Regions from separate parts of the Microbacterium sp. 4-7 genome, predicted to be linked through region 2. Evidence: predicted binding sites of a transcription regulator. Region 2 holds the regulator's gene; the other holds the start of a gene.

Region 1 (4,905 bases), 140 kb from region 2:
GAGCGCCTCCCACGTCTGACCCGGCGTGGTCACGGTCGCGGAGCTGCCGTCGCCGTACGTGTAGTCGTATCCGGCCGGGACAAACCGCACGCGCAGTGGCACGCCGAACAGCTCGCCGTCTTGGATCTGCGTGGATGCTGCGGCCGTGAAGTTCGTCGGCATCCCGGCGATCCCGACGTTGCCGGGTTCGGCGGTCGCACGGACTGATGCCGGTGCGAATCGCGCCAGGTCGGAGATGGTGATCGTCGGGGTGCCCGGCGTCGACGGAGCGGAGGCCGGGGGAGCGGGCCGGTTCGGGCGCGGCGCACAGCGCGTGGTGCCCGAGTCGTCCATGCATGCCGCGAGGTCGATCGCCTCCTGGCTCGGTCCCGACGGTTCACCCGGACCCGTACCGTCGCCCGGACCGCCATCACTCCAATTCGAATCGGTGCCGGGATCAGTGCTCGGCTGCTGCTGGGTGCCGGAGATGGTGAGGGAGGAACCATCCGTCGAGCCGCAGACTCCGACGGAGGCCAGTTCGCCGGTGCATGAGCTCATGTCGACCCGAGGCGCGGGGACTGAGACCGAAACGCAGATCACGGTGGCCATGCACAATGCTGCTCCGGCTGTCAGCACGTCGTCGTCTCCGCGGTCGCCTCGTGCGCAATAACGAGGGACATTGTCGAAACAACAAACTCAACCCTTTGGGCGACTATGTCGCCACGCTCGGGCGGAGTCACGTTCACACCGGCCTCGCTCATGAGCGAGACCCCAGAAACGTCAATGCAGACCAGACCTACTACACGCGGATGGTCGGTCTGAAGCTTGGCGGATTCCTCTGCGAACGAAGTCACCTCGGCAGTGCCTTCAATTCGAAGGCCCTCCGCGCGTAGGACATTTTGTCCGTCGATATCGCTCTCCAGTGCGACTCCGGTGAGGTACTGCTGCGGATCAGCGCCGGATACTCCTTTGCGCCGGTCGTTCAGCGCATCGTTGTACGCCCGGTACACCTTCTCCGCTGCAGCGAACGCCTCCTCCTCGTTGGCGAAGGCCGCGGTGGGCGTAGGGGCGGGCTCGGGTTCAGTGGTGCATCCCGCGAGAGCGCCAACCCCCAACGCCACTACGGCGACAGCAACTATGCGCGCGCCCAACCGTGGAACTGCCGCACCACGGCCTCTGCCGCGACGAATCGCAAGAACGGACAAGGGGCGCAATGGAGAAGGAGTCACCGCGCCACCGTAGTGAAATCGGCCAGGCTCGCGTCGCGTTTCTCCACAGGTCCGCGCCAGCGCGAACGTCTCCGCTCAGAACGGCGCGCGCACGGCATCCGATTCGGTGAAGGTCACCGTGTTCGGTGCAGGGGGAGTGTCGATGTACGTCCGCCCGATGGGACTCGTCCACTCCATGACCCCGCCGGGCTTCGGCTCGACGTGCCATGGCGTGTGATGTTTCAGAACGTGATGTCGGCGACAGAACGATGCCAGATTCGATTCGCAGGTCGCGCCACCCGTCGAGGCAGCATGGTGGTGGTCGAGGTCGCATTTCCGCGCCGCCACTCCGCACGCCGGGAAGCGACATCGCTGATCTCTTGCCCGTAGGTGCCTGCGCAGGTGGCGGCTCGGTCGGTATCGGTCGACGGCGAGGACGCGACCGGTGATCGGATGCGTCAGCACCCGTTCCCATCCCTTCGTCTGCCCGGCCAATCGGCGCGCAGTATCGACGTCGATCGGAATCACGCCGTCGAGCTCGGCGGGCGGCGCCGCCTCGGCATCCGGAGCACCCGACCCCTCGTGCGCATCGTCGTCCATCAGGGTCGTCACCGGAACGGTGATCTCGATGCGCGCACTGATGGCCGCCAGCAGTCCGTCTTCGCTGTCGTGCCCGGTCGGCTGGCCGCTGAGCACGAGGTCGGCGAGCAGGTCGGCGCGGATCTCGTCGACCGTCCGATCATCCGCCTCGAACTCATCGCCGTCGCGAGCCGCCCGCCGCTTCGCGCGAAGGTTCTCGACGCGCAGTGCGTGCGCCATCTGCGAGAGACGATCGAACATGCCGTGGACGAGCGCGGCAGGCGCGTGCGTGTGCAGCGTCGCCATCCCGTCTTCGCCATCCGTCACCCAGACTCGCCGCTGAGACCTGGCGCGACGATGCCGCTCCGACACTGTCGTCGGGGCGAACCGCTCAGCGACTCGCCGTGCCAGCGCGCGCAGTCGGTTCGGCGATTCCACCTCCGCCAGCGGAAGGATCACCGCGGAATATGCCTCGCGGTGATCGGGCGACTCGAGGCCCGAACCTGCGTCGACGATGACACGGGAGTGCGCGGCGCTGATCCGCCCCGCTCCCTGTGCGGCCCAGACGGCGGGGAACCGATCGACCAGCAGCTCCGCCGCCGCCATCCGGCGCTCGATGGTGCGATCGCTGACATGCTGCACGGCTCCGATCTCGGCCGCGATGGTCCTGATCGAATGGTCTCCCCGGTCCGGGTGATCCCCCTGCTTCGCGATGTCGACCGCGAGCCGACCGGCGATCGCCAGCAGCCCGTCGCGCGCGGCGCTCATGCTGCTCAATGTCGCCTCTGCGACTTGCAACGCGGCGACGAGATCGGCGAGATTCGCGATCTGCGTATCCGTCGCGTCGAGCAGTGCTGTCATGTCTCCGAGTAGATCACGGACCACCGACATTCGAACAAAGCTTCGAGACATTCCCGAACCGACATGATCCCGGAAGAGTGATGACTCATGCGACACTGACGTCATGCTCCTTCACGCCGTCGACGTCGGCGACGGCCCCCGTACGGTGGTTCTGCTCCACGGGATGATGGGCTCGGCCGACAGCTGGTGGCGTGTGATGCCGGTGCTCGCTGCACAGGGCTTCCGTGTGCTGGCGATCGATCTCCCCGGTCACGGTCTGTCACCGCGAGACCCGCGTCTGACGATCGAGCGGGCCGCATCGTCGGTGGTCGAGACCGTCCGAAGTCTCGCCCCGGGGCGGCCGCTCGCGGCCGTCGGACACTCCTTCGGTGCGAGCGTGCTCGCACAGGCGGCCCCGCTGCTCCGACCTGAACCGGGCATCTATGTCGATGCCGCACTCGTCCTCCCCGGCGGCAGCGACCGTGACGATCTCATCGAGCGGTACGCCCGCGATCGCGAAGCGCGACAGTCGCCGGAGAACCTCCGTGCCTCGCGTCCGTTCTACTCGGAGAGGGATGCCGAGATCGAGGCACTCGCCGCCCGCCGCTTCGACCCGACGACGATGGCATCCGTCTCCTGCGGCCGCGATCACATGTGGCTTCCCGACCCGGGGTCGATCATCGTCCGCGCCGACCCGAGCGACTGGGTGACCGCCGCCGACGTCGCCCGGTTCGAGGCGAACGGCATCGACGTGCGCAGCATCCCCGGAGCCGCGCACACTGTCTGGTACAGCCACTTCGAGGAGTTCACGGCGTCGCTCCCGGAGCTGTTCGGCCGGCGCGCTCGTGCGCAGGGTGTCGGATGACGAGGCAGCCGTGACAGGAAGCTGACCGGGCCACCCAGACCGCGCGACTACCCTGGGGAGTGACATGGCACATCTTCTCGGGGCAGAAGCCCTTCATCTCGAATATCCGACGAGGGTCGTCTTCGACTCCGTGACCCTCGGCATCGAAGAAGGTGACCGCATCGGCATCGTCGGCCGCAACGGCGACGGCAAGTCGAGCCTCCTCGGAATGCTCGCCGGCATCAAGGAGCCGAACTCGGGCCGCGTCACGGTGCGAGGCGGCACGACCATCGGCGTCCTCGACCAGGCCGACACCCTCAGCGACGACCTGACCATCAGCGCGGCGGTCGTCGGTGACACCCCGGAGTACGAGTGGGCCGGCGACCCGCGCATCCGCGACGTGATCGAGGGACTGCTGAAGGACCTGCCCTGGGATGCGGAGATCGGCTCCCTCAGCGGAGGCCAGCGCCGACGCGTCTCACTCGCCAAGCTGCTGACGGGGGACTGGGACGTCATCGCCCTCGACGAGCCCACCAACCACCTCGACGTCGAGGCCATCACCTGGCTCGCCGGACACCTCAAGAAGCGGTGGAGCCCGAACTCCGGAGCGCTCATGGTCGTGACTCACGACCGGTGGTTCCTCGACGAGATCTGCACCGAGACCTGGGAGGTGCACGACCGCATCGTCGAGCCCTTCGAGGGCGGCTATGCGGCGTACATCCTGCAGCGCGTCGAGCGCGACCGCATGGCGGCGGCGACCGAGGCCAAACGTCAGAACCTCGCCAAGAAGGAGCTCGCGTGGCTCCGTCGAGGCGCACCCGCGCGAACCGCGAAGCCGAAGTTCCGCATCGATGCGGCCAACGAGCTCATCGCCGACGTGCCGGAGATCCGCGACAAGGTCTCCCTGCAGTCGCTCGCCGTCTCTCGTCTCGGCAAGGACGTCGTCGACCTGCTCGACGTCGGAGTGACCTATCCGACCGCCGACGGCGGCACCCGCGAAGTCCTCCGCGACGTCGAGTGGCGCATCGCGCCGGGGGAGCGCACCGGCATCCTCGGTGTGAACGGCGCCGGCAAATCGACGCTGCTCGGCCTGATCTCGGGCACCGTCGAGCCCACTGTCGGCCGTGTGAAGCGCGGCACGACCGTGAAGGTGAAGACGCTCACGCAGCGCCTCGACGAACTCGAGGACGTCCGACGCGAGCCGGTGCGTGTCGTGATCTCGCGACTGCGCACCTCGTACACGATGGGATCCGGCTCGAAGGCGCAGGAGCTCACGCCGGGCCAGCTCCTCGAGCGGCTCGGCTTCGATTCGGCGCAGCTCTCCACCCCCGTGAAGGATCTCTCCGGAGGTCAGCAGCGCCGCCTGCAGCTGCTTCTCGTGCTCCTCGACCAGCCCAACGTGCTGATCCTCGACGAGCCCACCAACGACCTGGACACCGACATGCTCGCGGCCAT
Region 2 (15,166 bases):
AGGACAGCGCGTGATGATCGAGGTCGTACACGAGCGGTTCCGCGCTGGCGGAGACGTCCACACCGGTCTCCTCCCGCAGCTCGCGCAGAGCGGCATCCGCCACAGAGGTGTCGTCGGGTTCGAGATGTCCGCCTGGCTGCACCCAGAACTGCCCCTTGGCGTGGAAGACGAGCAGCGTGCGAGTGAGTGAGCGGTCGAACACGAGCGCCGAAGCGGTCGCGTGATCGGGACCGTCGTCGCGGGAGACCGGCCCATGATCGTCGGCGAAGAACGTCGCGAAGTCGGCCGCGACATCGCGATCGTGATCCGTCGACGACGGAGCCGCGACGACCAGCCGGCGCACGTCTGCGCGGAGGGCAGCGGTCATGACTCCTCCTGTGTGCTGCGCGGAACGAAACGCGGGATCCAGCGGATGAATCCACCCGCGCCGATCAGGCCGATCGCACCCATCGCCGCTGCGGCGATCGGCAGTGACGCGATCGCGACGATCGCCGACACCAGCAGCGGAGCGGCCGCTCCGCCGGCATCCGTCAGCGTGCGCCACGAGCCGAGGAACGCGGCGGGCTCCTTCTTCGGCGCGACGTCGGCGCCGAGTGTGAGCAGAATGCCGCTCGAGAGCCCGTTGCCCACCCCGAGCACGGCGGCGAACATGCCGAACCACAGGACCGCGGCTTCCAGGTCGTGCGTGAAGGAGAGGGCGAGGAACCCCGCGCCCATCAGCACCATCGCCGGCATAGCCGCCCACAGACGCCCGAACCTGTCCATCACCTGGCCGCTGGCGTAGAACAGGGCGAAGTCGATCGCTCCCGAGATTCCGACGACGAGGGCGATGGTCGAGGCGTCGAGTCCGAGTGAGAGTCCCCACAGGGGAAGCACGACCTGACGTGCCGATCGCACCGCGGACAGCGACGCGGCGGCGAGTCCCAGTCGTCCGAGCACGCTGCGCTGTTGCCACATCGTGCGGAAGATGCCCGCGCGCGCGGTCGTCGGAATCGAGCCCGTGACCGGTTCGCCGGAATCATCCGCGAGTGCGGCGGTGCGCACAGGGGTCGTCGGGGCGATCGTCTTCTCGGGATCGGGGCCCAGCAGCACGAGCAGCACCATCACGACGAGACAGCCCAGGAAGAACCAGATCGCGGCTGATTCCGAACCGAACAGCTGCAGGAGCCCAGCGGCGACGAACGGCCCGATGAAGATTCCGAGGCGGAAGCTGCCACCGAGCAGCGAGAGCGCGCGAGCACGGAACGCGAGGGGAACCCTCGTCGTCATGAACGCATGACGCGCCAGGCCGAAGGCGGCCGCGCAGAACCCCAGGAGGAACACGGAGGCGGCCAGCACGCCCAGCGAGGGGGCGAACACCATTCCGACGCCGGCGACGATCGCTATCGCACCCGCGATCACCATCGTGAAGCGCTCGCCGATGCGCGCGACGGCCCAGCCCGCAGGAAGGTTGCCGCACAGCTGACCCACGACGAGGGCGGATGCCACCAGGGCGGCGAAGGCGACGTCGGCACCCATCCGCGCAGCGATCACCGGGATCAGAGGGATCACCGCGCCTTCACCGAGCGAGAACAGCACGGTCGGGAGGTACACCATCGGTCCGAATCGCCTGAGGACCGTGGATGCGCTGCTCACCCGATTCACGCTACTCCCGTTCGAACGCCGTCCCCGCCCGCAGGGGCGGCACGTTAGGCTGGACGCGACATGCTCGAACTCGATCTCTCCGCCGACATCCAGGCCCTGCGACTCACCTACGGTGACATCCGCGAGGTCATCGATGTCGAGACCCTCCGCTCCGACATCGCGCGCCTCAGCGAGGAAGCCGGCGTGCCGGACCTCTGGGACGACCCCGAACGCGCCCAGAAGGTGACCAGTGCTCTGAGCCACCGCCAGTCGGCGCTCGCCAGAGTCGAGGGCATCGGTCGTCGACTCGACGATCTCGAGGTTCTCGTCGACCTGGCGAACGAGATGGGCGATGAGGACTCCGCCGTCGAAGCGCGCGCCGAGCTCAACGCGCTCACCGAGATCATCAATCAGCTCGAGGTGCAGACGCTGATGGACGGCGAGTACGACGAGCGCTCCGCCATCATCACCATCCGCTCGGGTGCAGGCGGCGACGACGCCACCGACTTCGCCGAGATGCTCATGCGCATGTACCTGCGCTGGGCCGAGCGCCACAAGTATCCCGTCAAGGTTCTCGACACCTCGTACGCCGAGGGTGCCGGCATCAAGTCGGCGACGTTCGAGATCGACGCTCCCTACGCATTCGGAACGGTGTCGGTCGAGGCAGGGACGCATCGCCTCGCCCGCATCAGTCCGTTCGGCTCGGCGGACAAGCGGCAGACGTCCTTCGCCGCCGTCGAGGTCATCCCTCTCATGGAGGAGGCGACCGAGGTCGACATCCCCGAGAACGACATCCGAGTCGACGTCTTCCGCTCGTCGGGTCCCGGCGGGCAGTCCGTCAACACCACCGACTCCGCCGTGCGCCTGACTCACCTTCCGACCGGCATCGTCGTCTCGATGCAGAACGAGAAGTCGCAGATCCAGAACCGTGCTGCCGCGATGCGCGTGCTTCAGACCCGACTCCTGCTGCTGCAGAAGGAGGAGGAAGCCGCGAAGAAGAAGGAGCTGGCCGGAAACATCACGGCGAGCTGGGGCGACCAGATGCGCTCGTACTTCCTCTACGGTCAGCAGCTCGTGAAGGACCTCCGCACCGGACACGAGTCGGGCAACCCGGCCGCCGTGTTCGACGGCGATCTCGACGGGTTCATCTCGGCCGGCATCCGCTGGCGCAAGCGCAAAGACGAGGACTGAGCGACGCTCGTCTCAGCGGTCGGCGCCTTCGAGGGTGCCCGTGATCTCGTCGTAGCTGATCACGATGCACTGGACTGCGCGGTCGTTCATCCGCTTCCATGACGACTCAGTCGGTACGAACCAATAGTTGTCGAGCTCCGAATCGGCATAGGGGATGCCGACGAACTCCTCGAAAGCGACGTCGCACCTCTCGGCCGCGATGGTCTGCAGTTCGTCGTCCCCGGGGAATTCGCCCTCTGGCACATCGAAGATGAAATAGACCTCGTCGGTGTGCGGCGCGTCACACGGAACGATCGGAAGCTCGTACACCTCTTCCTCCCATTCGATGAGCGGAATGCAGTGACCGACCTCGAGTTCGTTGACCGTCACGGTCTCGGTTCCCGCGCTGCCGGGAGAGCCTTCGGCGGTGTCGTCGGGTTCTGTGCTCTGGGTCGCCTGAGGGGTCGAGGTGGACGTCGGCACGATCGACGACAGCCCCGAGGCGCCCAGGGTCAGCAGCATCATGGCGATCGCGACGACACCACCCAGCACGGCCACCGCGATGCCCGCCGCTCCCGGCCACTTCGCACCCCGGAGGAACAGGGAGATCAGCGAGAGCACGAATCCGATCCCGAGCAGAACCCCACCAGCCATCGAGATCGGCGGGATGCACGAGAGGACCACGCCGAGCGCGGCCATGCCGAGACCGATGATGCCGAGCACAGAGACCTTCGTGTTCGCCTTCGGGGGCACAGGGCCGTACGACCCGAACCCTGCCGTCGCATCGTGGGAGGCGACGACGCCTGCCGAGGTCGCGGGCATCGACGCGCGCCCGTACTGCGGCACTTCTGCGGAGGCCCCGGGGGAGGGATTCGACGACTGCCAGGCATAGGGCGGTTCGAAGATCGGGTCCGCTGACGCGGCGACCGTGGGCTCCTCCGTGGCATGCTGGCCGTGCCCCTGTGGCGTGTTCGCCACGGACGACGTCTCGGTGGTCACGGTGTGCTCAGTCCAGACTGCGCCGTCCCACCAGCGCTGTCGGCCCGCTCCGTCGTCGTACCACCCTGCCGGCACCGTCATGATCGCCGTTCCGCTCGGGTCTCAGCCGGCCGACGGAGCGACGTCGATGCGCGCGATGTCGCGTCCGGCCTCGTCAGTGACGACGAAGACGTAGGACTCGCTCTGGGCGATGTCGAAGGTGATCGGGCCGCTGACCGTCTGCCCCGGGTCGAGAAGCTCGTTCGGTGCGCCCGTCACGAAGAAGTCGACCTGACCCTCGACTCCCTCTGCCGTCTCCAGAGAGGTGAACAGCGGGTTCGCGGCCGTCGTGCCCTCGACACCGGTCCACGTCGTCTCGAGGGTCACGTAACCGCCGTTGGTCGAGGGGACGCTCGAGCCGTCGCTGGTCGCCCAGCGCGCCTCGGTGACAGTGATCTCGCCGCTCCCGCCCAGGAAGGTGAGTGCGACGGTGTCGCCGATCGTGCCCTCTTCGACCTGCGCGGACCCCGTGCCGTCGTCGGTCGTGCCGTCGTCGATTCCGGTGTCGGAATCGCTCGACGGCGGCGCGGACGGCAGATCGCGCACGGCCTCGGACACCGTCGCGAAGACGATGACGAAGAACATGACGACCGCGATGATCGCGCCGATGATCGAGAGGATGAGTCCGGAGATGCCGGGCCACTTCCTGCCCTTGAGGAAGAGCGAGATGAGCGAGACGATGAAGCCCACGCCGAGCAGGAGCCATCCGAGCCAGAAGATCACCGGGATGCACGACAGGATCGTTCCGAGCGCCGCGAGTCCGAGCCCGACGAGCCCGAGGACCGACGGGCGGGCCGGAGCCACCGGGGTCGTGGCGCCGTATGCGGGCGGGTATCCGGCGGGCGCACCGTACTGCTGTCCGGCGGGAGCGTACGCGGCGGCGCCGGGGTACGAGGGTGAGGGTGCCGCCGAACCCGGGTATGCGGGCGCGACCGGGTAATCCTGGGGATACGAGGGGGCTGCGGTGCCCGGGTAGGAGGGTGCACCACCTTCGGAGGGACCCGCGGTGTTCGCATACGGGGGCACGATGTCGTCGGTCGGCGTCGGGGACTCCGGAGAGGTGGAACCCTGCTCATGCGTGGTGCCGGCGTCGTCGACAGGGGCATCGGTCATGGGCGCGCCGTATGAGGGCGCGGCGCCCGCGTCCTGGTGGGCGGACGGCTCGGCCGGAGTCTCCGCGTCGGCGCGGGAGTCGGAGGGTGCGGGCGTGTTCCACGACTGGCTCTCGACCGCGGAGACCGACTCGATCGCAGCGGCCGTCTCCGCGGCTGCTGCCGAATCGGGAATCGCGTCGGACGAGGAGTGGCCCGATACGTCAGCCGACTCGGAACCCCGGTCCGTGGTCGCTTCGCCGGTCAGACCGCCGGCCGACTCGCCTGCTGCAGACGGGGCGGATTCCACGATGGGGGCGAAGTGCTCGGTCCACTGGGTGCCGTCCCACCACCGCTGACGCCCGGATCCGTCGTCATACCAGCCTGCAGGCGTCGTCATGGTTCCCCCTCGGAGTATCGTCCATGCTGACGGCACGGATCGGCACCTCCATGTATAGCAGTGGAGTGCGACACGCAGGGGGGTCGAGCGGGGTGTCGCTCGCAGGCAGACGAGGGTGCGCGCTTAGGCTCGAACCGCCATGATTCGGTTCGAGAACGTCACGAAACGCTATCGCGGGACCTCGCGGCCCGCTCTGTCCGATGTCGACTTCGAAGTGCAGCGCGGGGAGTTCGTCTTCCTCGTCGGCGCGTCGGGGTCGGGCAAGTCGTCCTGTCTGCGACTCATCCTCCGCGAGGACGTGCCGACGACGGGTCGAGTCGCCGTGCTCGGCCGCGATCTGCGTTCGCTTGCGAACCGGAAGGTGCCGTACTTCCGCCGCCACATCGGATCCGTGTTCCAGGACTTTCGACTGCTGCCGTCGAAGACCGTCTACCAGAACGTCGCCTTCACTCTGCAGGTGACGGGCTCGTCGCGCGGCTTCATCCAGCAGGCCGTGCCCGAGGCGCTCGCGCTGGTCGGACTCGACGGGAAGCAGAAGCGGATGCCGCACGAGCTCTCCGGCGGCGAGCAGCAGCGCGTCGCGATCGCACGGGCGCTCGTGAATCGCCCCCAGGTCCTGCTCGCGGACGAGCCGACCGGAAACCTCGACCCGGCGACGTCGGTCGACATCATGCAGCTCCTCGCCAGGATCAATGCCGGAGGCACCACAGTGCTGATGGCGACACACGAGGCGGGCTTCGTCGACCAGATGCAGCGTCGGGTCATCGAACTTCGCGATGGCGAGATGGTGCGAGACGAGGTGCACGGCGGCTACGGAGACACGTCGAACATCCCGCGTCTGGTTCCCGAGGAGGTGCGCGGCGCCGCCGCGGCCGCTGCACTCACTGCTGTGCAGGAGGTGCAGCGCCAGACCGCCGACCTCTCGCTGGTCCGCGCCGCGCTCGCTGAGGAGCTCAGCGCGCAGCGCAAGGCGGAATCGGCGTCCGCAGACGCCGTCCCGACCGCATCCGAGACTCCCGAGGCTCAGGCGGCGCCGATCGAGCCGCCGGTGATAGACGAGCAGCCGGCGGTCGCCCTCGCGGCGCGGACGCATCCCATCGTGCTGCCGCAGGTCGACGTCGCCGAGCTCGGGGTGGCCGATCGACTCGGTCTGTCCGACGACGGCACGGAAGAAGTGGGGCCGACGTCGTGAGAATCGGACTCATCCTCGCGGAGGCCCTCGGAGGGCTTCGTCGCAACATCTCGATGGTCATCTCCGTCGTGCTCGTGACATTCGTCTCGCTGACCTTCGTCGGCGCCGCGATCCTGATGCAGGCGCAGATCGGCACGATGCGCGGCTATTGGACCGAGCGGGCGCAGGTCGCCGTCTACATGTGCTCCGACATCTCGGAGCAGGACACCTGCGTCGACGGCGGCGCATCGGAGGAGCAGGTCGACGCCGTGCGAGCACAGCTCGACGGCGAGGCGCTCGCTCCTCTCATCAGCGAGGTCAGCTTCGATTCCAAGGAAGACACCTACGCCAAGCTCGTCGATCAGCTCGGCGAGGACCAGGCGAGCGTGATCTCGCCCGAGCAGGCGTTCGAGGTCTTCTTCGTCACCATGAAGGATCCCGGCCAGTCGCAGGTCATCTCCGAGGCGTTCAACGGTGTCGCGGGGGTGGAGCAGGTCCAGGATCAGCTCCAGTACCTCGAACCCCTGTTCTCCGCCTTGACGGTCGCGACCTACATCGCGGTCGGTATCGCAGCGCTCATGCTGATCGCCGCCATCCTCTTGATCGGCACGACCATCAGGCTCTCCGCGTACGCCAGACGCAAGGAGATCGGGATCATGCGCCTGGTGGGGGCGTCCAACCGCTTCATCCAGACGCCGTTCGTCCTGGAGGGCGTCTTCGCTGCCTTCCTCGGCTCGGCCCTCGCAAGCGCGGCCGTCGTCGCCGGCGTCCACTTCGGCGTCGACGGCTACCTCCGAGGACGCGTGCCGTTCATCACGACCTGGGTGTCGATGCAGGACGCTGCCGTCGTCGTCCCGGTGCTGATCGGCATCGGCGTCGTGCTCGCCGCGCTGTCGGCGGGTTTCGCGATCCGTCGCTGGCTTCGCACCTGACCCGCGCGCCGGTATAGACTGACAGGCTGTCGTGCGCCCGTGACGGGCACCGGAACCATTGCGCGACGCGGATCAGGAGAGAATCATGCCCAGGGAACGCGGGGAGAAGGTCGTCGCGACCAATCGTCGCGCACGTCACGACTACAACATCGAGAAGTCGTACGAGGCGGGGATGGTGCTCACCGGCACCGAGGTGAAGTCACTGCGCCAGGGGCGCGCGAACCTGAGCGACGGATATGCGTTCGTCAAGGGGAACGAGGTCTTTCTCGACTCGGTGCACATCCCGGAGTACTCGCAGGGCCACTGGACCAACCATTCGGCGAAGCGCGTCCGCAAGCTGCTGCTGCACCGTGAGGAGATCGCGAAGCTGCAGCACGCGGTCTCCGCCGGCGGCTACACGCTGATCCCGCTGAAGCTGTACTTCTCCGACGGTCGCGCCAAGGTCGAGATCGCTCTCGCCAAGGGAAAGCGCGAGTTCGACAAGCGCCAGACCCTCCGCGAGCGTCAGGACACCCGCGAAGCCGAGCGCGCGATGCGCCTGCGCAACCGCGTGGGGGAGTGATCAGCGCGCGGGCGTGAATCCGAACACGCGTCCGAGGAAAGCGAGCTCCCTCTCGAGGGCGTCGATGATCGTCTCGCTCGACCGGAAGCCATGGCCCTCACCCGGGTACAGCACGTACTCGTGCTCCACACCACTCGTCGCCAGCGCATCGCGGATCGCCTCGGACTGTGCCGGTGGCACGACACGGTCGTCCGCACCCTGCATCAGCAGCACCGGCACGTCGATCCGGTCGGCGTGCGTCAGGGGCGAACGCGCGATGTAGAGTGCCTCCGCCTCGGGCAGCGGACCCACCAGCCCCTCGATGTAGTGCGCCTCGAAGTCGTGGGAGTGCGCGCTCAGCATCCGCAGGTCGACCACTCCGTATCGGCTGATCCCCGCGGCGAACGTCCCTCCCCGCACCAGCGACGAGAGCACTGTCCAACCGCCCGCCGAGCCGCCTCTGATCGCGATGCGGGCGGGATCCGCGAGCCCGGCATCGGCGAGGCCGCGGGCCGCTGCGATCACGTCGTCGACGTCGACCACGCCCCATCCGCCGTCCAGCCGTTCGCGGTACGCACGGCCGTAGCCCGTCGATCCGCCGTAATTGACGTCGAGCACGCCGATGCCGCGGCTCGTCCAGAACGCGACGGCGGCGGACGCCGCGCCGGTCACATGCGCGGTCGGGCCGCCGTGGACGAGCACGATGTAGGGCGGGAGCTCGTCATCCGCGGCCGGAGCGTGGGCCGAGGGATTCGTCGGCGGGTACGCGAAGGCATGGACGGGCCCGTGCGAGCCGTCGACCAGGACCTCGGATGCGGGCGGCATCCACGCAGGATCGGTCGGCGCAGCTCCCGCGACGGCCTCGACGCGACCCGTGTCGACGTCGACGCACCAGACCCCGGGTTCTGTCGTCGAGCTGCTTCCGGAGAGCAGCACGCGGGAGCCCGCGACATCGTCGACACTCACGTGGCCGTCTGCGGGGAGGGGAATGCGGTGGGCGCTGCCGTCGGGGTCGATGACGACGACCCGGTCGCGACCGTTCGTGCGCACAGCCACGACGCGACCGTCGGCGAGCGGGCGGTACCAGCGATTGCCGAGCACCCAGAGGCCGTATCCCGTGTCGGCGTCGTCGTCGATGATCTGCTCCGCCGTGCCGACCGCCTGGGCTCCGCTGACACGCTGTCGGTGCAGAGCCCAGCGGCCCGAGGGATCGTCGGAGTACACGATCTCGTCGTCAGCCGTCCACTCGGGCTGCAGCGCGGCGCGAGTGGACAGCTCTGTGCGCGCGGTGCCGTCCGAGATCACCAACGACGCTCGCTGCCACGGCATCCGATCGCCGGACCACTCGACCCACGCTGCACGAGAACCGTCGGGAGACAGTGCCGGATGAGCGTAGAACGACTCGCCTTCGACGAGGGTCTTCAACAGCGCAGGCCGGTCGGATGCCGACCCGTCGGTCGGGATCTCGACGATGGCGCGTCGGTGAGGGGAGACGGACAGATCCTCCCGCACGGCGAACAGGCGGCCGCTCTGCAGACGCAGACCGCCGTGCGCCGGGCCCGGGGGTGTCAGAGGAACGGGGACACCGCCGCGGGGCATGCGGTGCACGCGCTGATCCTTGGCATCGACGAAGTACAGCGTGCCGTCGGCATCCGCGGTCCACGCCCCGCCGCCGTACTCGTGGACGCGAGACCGAGCACTCCATGGCGCGGGAAGGATCTCGGCACCCGTCGAACTTCGCACGGTCAGGCGACCGCCCTCGGCAGGGATCGACTCACCCCACCAGATCTCGTCGGCCACGAAGGCGCTGCCATCGATCCGCGGAGACGACGCGGCGATCCGGTCGGGGGTGAACGGAGAGGTCCAGGTACCGAACGGCGACGACATGGTTCGAGCCTATGGTGCGTCGACGCCCGCCGTCACCGGCAGGGTGGGAGGGGAGTCAGACCGCGCGCAGCACGGCGACGATCTTGCCGAGGATGACGGACTCGTCGCCGAGGATCGGCTCGAATGCGGAGTTGCGAGGCAGCAGCCAGGTGTGACCGTCGCGTCGACGGAGAACCTTCACCGTCGCCTCGCCGTCGAGCATGGCGGCGACGATCTCGCCGTTCTCGGCGCTGCTTTGCGACCGCACCACGACCCAGTCGCCGTCGCAGATCGCCGCATCGATCATCGATTCGCCGGACACCTTGAGCATGAACAGGTCGCCCTTGCCGACGAGCTGCCGGGGGAGCGGGAAGATCTCCTCGACCTGCTGGTCGGCGGTGATCGGGACACCTGCGGCGATGCGGCCGACGAGCGGCACGAGCGCCGCATCGCCCACGGGGGTCGCCACATCGGCGGGATTCTCTCCGCTGGTGCCGGGGAGGTCGATGAGCACTTCCATGGCACGGGTCTTGCCGGGGTCACGTCGCAGATATCCGCTCAGCTCGAGCTGGCCGAGCTGGTGGGTCACGCTGGACAGCGACTTGAGGCCCACGGCGTCGCCGATCTCTCTCATGCTCGGCGGGTACCCGTGACGGCTGATCGACGTCTGGATGACCTCGAGGATCGCCATCTGCTTGGGACTCAGGCTCTTGCGGCGACGGGTGCGCGGGACGTCGGCGTCGGGGGCGGAGATGTCGCTCATGGTGCTCCTCAGGTGTGCGATTCCGGCGTCTCAGTTCGAATGTCGGAGGCCCGTGGTGGGGTGTTGACATCGAAACCGTATCCGAGAATCGCGCCGAAGTGGAAGATCTGTTCGAGCGTGTCGGCCGATTCCCGGACTTCTGTTTCGAAGAACGCTTGACAGATGTTCGAATTCGAAGATAACTTCGGAACGTAGCTTCGCATTCACGGCTCCCGGCCGAGGCGCGAATGCGAACGCTACGCCAACTTCACCGCCCACGCGGTAGATGCAGAGGAGCACGACATGAGCACCATCACCTTCAGCAGTGCAGCAGTCCTTCCGGCTCGTCCGGCGACGCGGCTCAAGCTGACGGCGCGCGGTCGACGTGTCGTTCTCGCTGTCGCGGCCGTGCCGCTCGCAGCCGGGATCGCATTCGCGGCACTCAGCGGCGGCAGTGCGATGGCCTCAGGCGAGCAGACTGCCACGGCATCGTTCGCGACGGTGACGGTGATGCCCGGCGACACGCTGTGGTCGATCGCTGAGAGCGTGGCCCCCGGCGCGGATCCGCGCGACGTGATCGGCGACATCACGCGTCTGAACCTGCTGCGCGGCGGCGAGCTGCAGATCGGCCAGGAGCTGGCGATTCCGGCGCAGTATTCGGAATGAACCCGTGAGGGCCGTTCGATCGAGCGGTGCGGCGCGGATGCGCGTTCACACTCCGTCACCACGGGCGTCTGTGTAGCGAAGGCGGCCTACCATGGGAAGGGTGACTGCATCACTCGCCGACCTCCCTCTTCGCGACGACCTCCGAGGGCTCACGCCCTATGGAGCGCCGCAAGCGCCTCTTCCGATCGCACTCAACGTCAACGAGAACACCCATCCGGTTCCCGACGCGGTCGCCAGTGACATCCTGGACGACATCGCGGTCGCGCTCCGCGATGTCAACCGCTACCCGGATCGCGAGTTCACCACGCTCCGGGAAGGGTTCGCGGAGTATCTCGGTCATGGTCTCGAACCGGCTCAGATCTGGGCGGGCAACGGGTCGAACGAAGTCCTTCAGCACATTCTGCAGGCGTTCGGAGGGCCGGGCCGCACGGCGTTCAGCTTCGCCCCGACCTACTCGATGTATCCGCTGATCTCGAAGGGCACCGGAGCGCGCTGGGTCGCCGGCACCAGGCAGCCCGACTACACGATCACCCCCGAAGAGGCGGCAGCGCAGGTGCGAGATGTCGATCCTGACGTCATCCTGCTGTGCTCGCCGAACAATCCGACAGGCACGCCGCTCGGCCTCGACGTCGTCGAAGCCGTGTACGAAGCGTCGAACGGAATCGTCGTCGTCGACGAGGCGTACCAGGAGTTCGCGCCGCACGACGCGGCATCGGCTCTGACCCTTCTCGAGGGACGACCGCGGCTCGCCGTCTCCCGCACGATGAGCAAGGCCTTCGCCTTCGCCGGTGCCCGCGTGGGGTACCTCGCCGCGGATCCTGCCTTCATCGACGCTCTGCGGCTCGTGCGCCTGCCGTACCACCTCAGCGCTCTCACGCAGGCCGCAGCCGTCGCCGCTCTGCGCAACTCCGACGTGATGCTCGGCATGGTCGAGGAGATCGTCGAGCAGCGGGATCGTATCTCCGCGACACTCGAGGCGCTGGGGTACACCCCGCATGAGTCCTGGTCGAACTTCGTCCTGTTCGGGGGTGTCGCAGAGCCCCAGAAGGTCTGGCAGCAGCTCTATGAGCAGGGTGTTCTCATCCGCGACGTCGGGATACCCGGGCACCTCCGCGTCACCGCGGGCACCGAGGCGGAGACCACGGCATTCCTCGATGCCCTCGCCTCGATAGGATCGGCTTCATGAGCAGCCCCGCCCAGACCCCGCGCACCGCCACGCGTGTGCGCAGCACGTCGGAGTCCACCGTCGAGCTCGAGCTGAACCTCGACGGCACCGGTGCGAGCCGTATCGACACGTCGGTGCCGTTCTTCGATCACATGCTGACGGCTTTCGCGAAGCACTCGCTCACGGACCTCACGGTGCGCGCCTCGGGGGACACGCAGATCGACGCACACCACACCGTGGAGGACATCTCGATCGTTCTCGGTCAGGCCATCCGCGAGGCGCTGGGCGACAAGTCCGGCATCTCGCGATACGGCGACGCTCTCGTGCCGCTCGACGAAGCGCTCGCTCAGGCTGTCGTGGACATCTCGGGGCGTCCCTATCTCGTTCACACGGGGGAGCCTGCCGGTTTCGAGCACCACCTCATCGGCGGCCACTTCACCGGTTCGCTCGTGCGCCACACGTTCGAGGCCATCACCTTCAACGCGGGACTCACGGTGCACGTACGCGTTCTCGGGGGCCGCGACCCCCACCACATCGCCGAAGCCGAGTACAAGGCATTCGCTCGGGCGTTCCGCCAGGCCAAGGCCCTCGACCCCCTGGTCGACGGCATCCCGTCGACGAAGGGCGCACTGTGAGCAGGGCTCCCCGGGTCGCCGTCTTCGATTACGAATCCGGCAACGTCCACTCGGCTGTCAAGGCGCTCATCGCAGCCGGTGCTGATGCGGTGCTGACGCGCGACCGCACGGAGGCCCTCGAGGCCGACGGTCTCGTGGTGCCCGGAGTCGGCGCGTTCCAGGCCGTGCGCGATGCGCTCTACGCGCACGGCGGCGACGAGATCATCGATCGCCGGCTCGCAGGCGGGCGCCCGGTGCTCGGCATCTGCGTCGGCATGCAGGTTCTGTTCGCGCACGGTGTCGAGCGCGGGCACGATTCCGAGGGTCTCGGCGAATGGCCGGGAGCGGTCACGGAGCTCAACGCGCCGGTGCTGCCGCACATGGGGTGGAACACGGTCGAGCCGGGCGCTGAATCGGTGCTGTTCAAGGGCATCGAGAACGAACGCTTCTACTTCGTGCACTCCTACGCCGCGCAGTCGTGGGAGCTCGATGTCATCCCGCCGTTCCCTCAGCCGGTGCTCACGTGGTCGACGTACGGCGATCCGTTCCTCGCCGCGGTCGAGAACGGGCCGCTCTCCGCGACGCAGTTCCATCCCGAGAAGTCCGGAGAGGCCGGAATCCAGCTGCTCCGCAACTGGGTCGACAGCCTTCGGTCCTGACGCGTCGGCAGCCCGCTGAGCCGCCGTCGATCCGAACCTCGGACGACCGGTCCGTCGGGTCCTCTGCCGAACGGCTCAGAAGCCTCGGGCGACGGCGGCCGCGGCAGAGAGCCACGACCGCTGCGTCGGCGCCGCAAGTGCACGAAGACGGAGGTGACCGTCGACCATCTCCCGATCGAAGGGGATGCCGACGACTTCGCGCGCGAGCGGCTGATATCCGGCGATGACGTCTGCGACTTCGGCGGGGGATGCCTTCGGGTCCGCCTGGCTGACGACGACCACTGACTCGCGAGCCAGCCGTGCGGATCGCTCGTCGCGGTCTTCGAGTGCCTCGAGCAGCAGCGCCCCGGCCTCGGCATGGTCGTCACGTGTCGTCGTCGCCACGACGATCTGGTCGGCGAGGTCGATCATCCGCAGCCACATCGGATCGGACTCGTCGTTGCCGGAGTCGATGATGATCAGACGGTAGAACTTGGCCGCGATCGCGTGGATGGAGTCGACGTCACTGGGCCGGAGCCGATTCTCGTGGGCCAGTCGGACGGGCTTCGACCGCAGGACGTCGTACTTCTCCTGCGGCTGGTGATGCACGAAGTGCGCGAGGTCGGCTGACTGTCCCTGGGCTCCCAGCAGGCGCTGGGTCTGCGGAAGCAGTTCGAGCAGCGTGCGATCGTGCGCCCCCGTCTCGGTGCGCCAGCCGAGGGTGCCGCGGGTCTGGTTGTTGTCCCACGCGAGAACCCCGGCGCCGCCGTACTGCGCGAAGACCGCCGACAGCAGCACGGTGGCCGGTGTCTTTCCCGCCCCGCCTTTCCCGTTGACGACAGCGACGGTGCGGGGGCCCGGCCAGTGGCGGCTCACCGCGTGCTCGTCGTCGCGGACGGCGCGTTCGCGAGCGCTCGGGCCGAGGGTGAACCCGACGCGGTTGAGCAGCCCGCGTCCGCCCTGACGCGCTGGCTCCTCACGGCGCTCCTCCTGAAGGAACGAGCGACGCCCCACGCCCTGCTCGCGCTGCTGACGACGCGAGGATGCCGAGGACGCCGACTCTGCAGCGGCGGCGTTGGGCGCGGACGGGGCCGAGGCGGGCACCGGCAGCGGCGGAGCGGGCGGTACGTCGGAAGACTGGGGGCGCGGTGCCGTGGCCGCCGGAACGGCGGGCCGGACGGTGCTGTCCTGAGTCGGAGAGCTCTGCTGTTCCGACCACGCGGTCGGAAGCAATCCGGTCGCAGCGGGCGCTCCGGAAGGTGCCGGCGTCGTCGGTACCGCAGGGGCTGCGGGCGATGCGGCTGAGGGTGCGGGCGGTACTGCAGGGGCGGCGGGTGGCGCAGCGGGGACCGAAGGCGGTGCGGAGATCGGCACAGCGGGGGTGGCCGGTCGCGCATCATCGGAAGGAGGAGCTGCGGCCGAGGCTGCTGCCCATGCCGCTGCGGCTCGCGTTCCCGGCGCGGGGGCGGGCTGGGGTGCCGGTCGGGGGTGCGGGGCTGTGGGCTCCGC

What was found. The regulator LexA, encoded in region 2, represses DNA repair genes until DNA is damaged. The targets are predictions, from matches to a motif close to TCGAACANNTGTTCGA.
Region 1: BEP68_RS15460 (HNH endonuclease signature motif containing protein) is a predicted target of LexA. The motif match lies at 2,658-2,673, and genes of this name have one in related genera.

Annotation. Positions count from the first base shown of each region.
Region 1 is NZ_MCRH01000007.1:177,733-182,637, reverse strand. It holds gene BEP68_RS15470 (hypothetical protein) at 1-537, opposite strand, end outside; gene BEP68_RS15465 (hypothetical protein) at 609-1,130, opposite strand; gene BEP68_RS15460 (HNH endonuclease signature motif containing protein) at 1,284-2,627, opposite strand; gene BEP68_RS15455 (alpha/beta fold hydrolase) at 2,731-3,471, shown strand; gene BEP68_RS15450 (ABC-F family ATP-binding cassette domain-containing protein) at 3,536-4,905, shown strand, end outside.
Region 2 is NZ_MCRH01000007.1:35,045-50,210, reverse strand. It holds gene BEP68_RS14710 (NUDIX hydrolase) at 1-367, opposite strand, end outside; gene BEP68_RS14705 (MFS transporter) at 364-1,596, opposite strand; gene prfB (peptide chain release factor 2) at 1,705-2,814, shown strand; gene BEP68_RS14695 (DUF2510 domain-containing protein) at 2,827-3,873, opposite strand; gene BEP68_RS18265 (DUF2510 domain-containing protein) at 3,895-5,322, opposite strand; gene ftsE (cell division ATP-binding protein FtsE) at 5,462-6,514, shown strand; gene ftsX (permease-like cell division protein FtsX) at 6,511-7,425, shown strand; gene smpB (SsrA-binding protein SmpB) at 7,511-7,987, shown strand; gene BEP68_RS14670 (prolyl oligopeptidase family serine peptidase) at 7,988-9,853, opposite strand; gene lexA (transcriptional repressor LexA) at 9,909-10,595, opposite strand; gene BEP68_RS14660 (LysM peptidoglycan-binding domain-containing protein) at 10,878-11,240, shown strand; gene BEP68_RS14655 (histidinol-phosphate transaminase) at 11,332-12,426, shown strand; gene hisB (imidazoleglycerol-phosphate dehydratase HisB) at 12,423-13,040, shown strand; gene hisH (imidazole glycerol phosphate synthase subunit HisH) at 13,037-13,678, shown strand; gene BEP68_RS14640 (MinD/ParA family protein) at 13,754-14,761, opposite strand.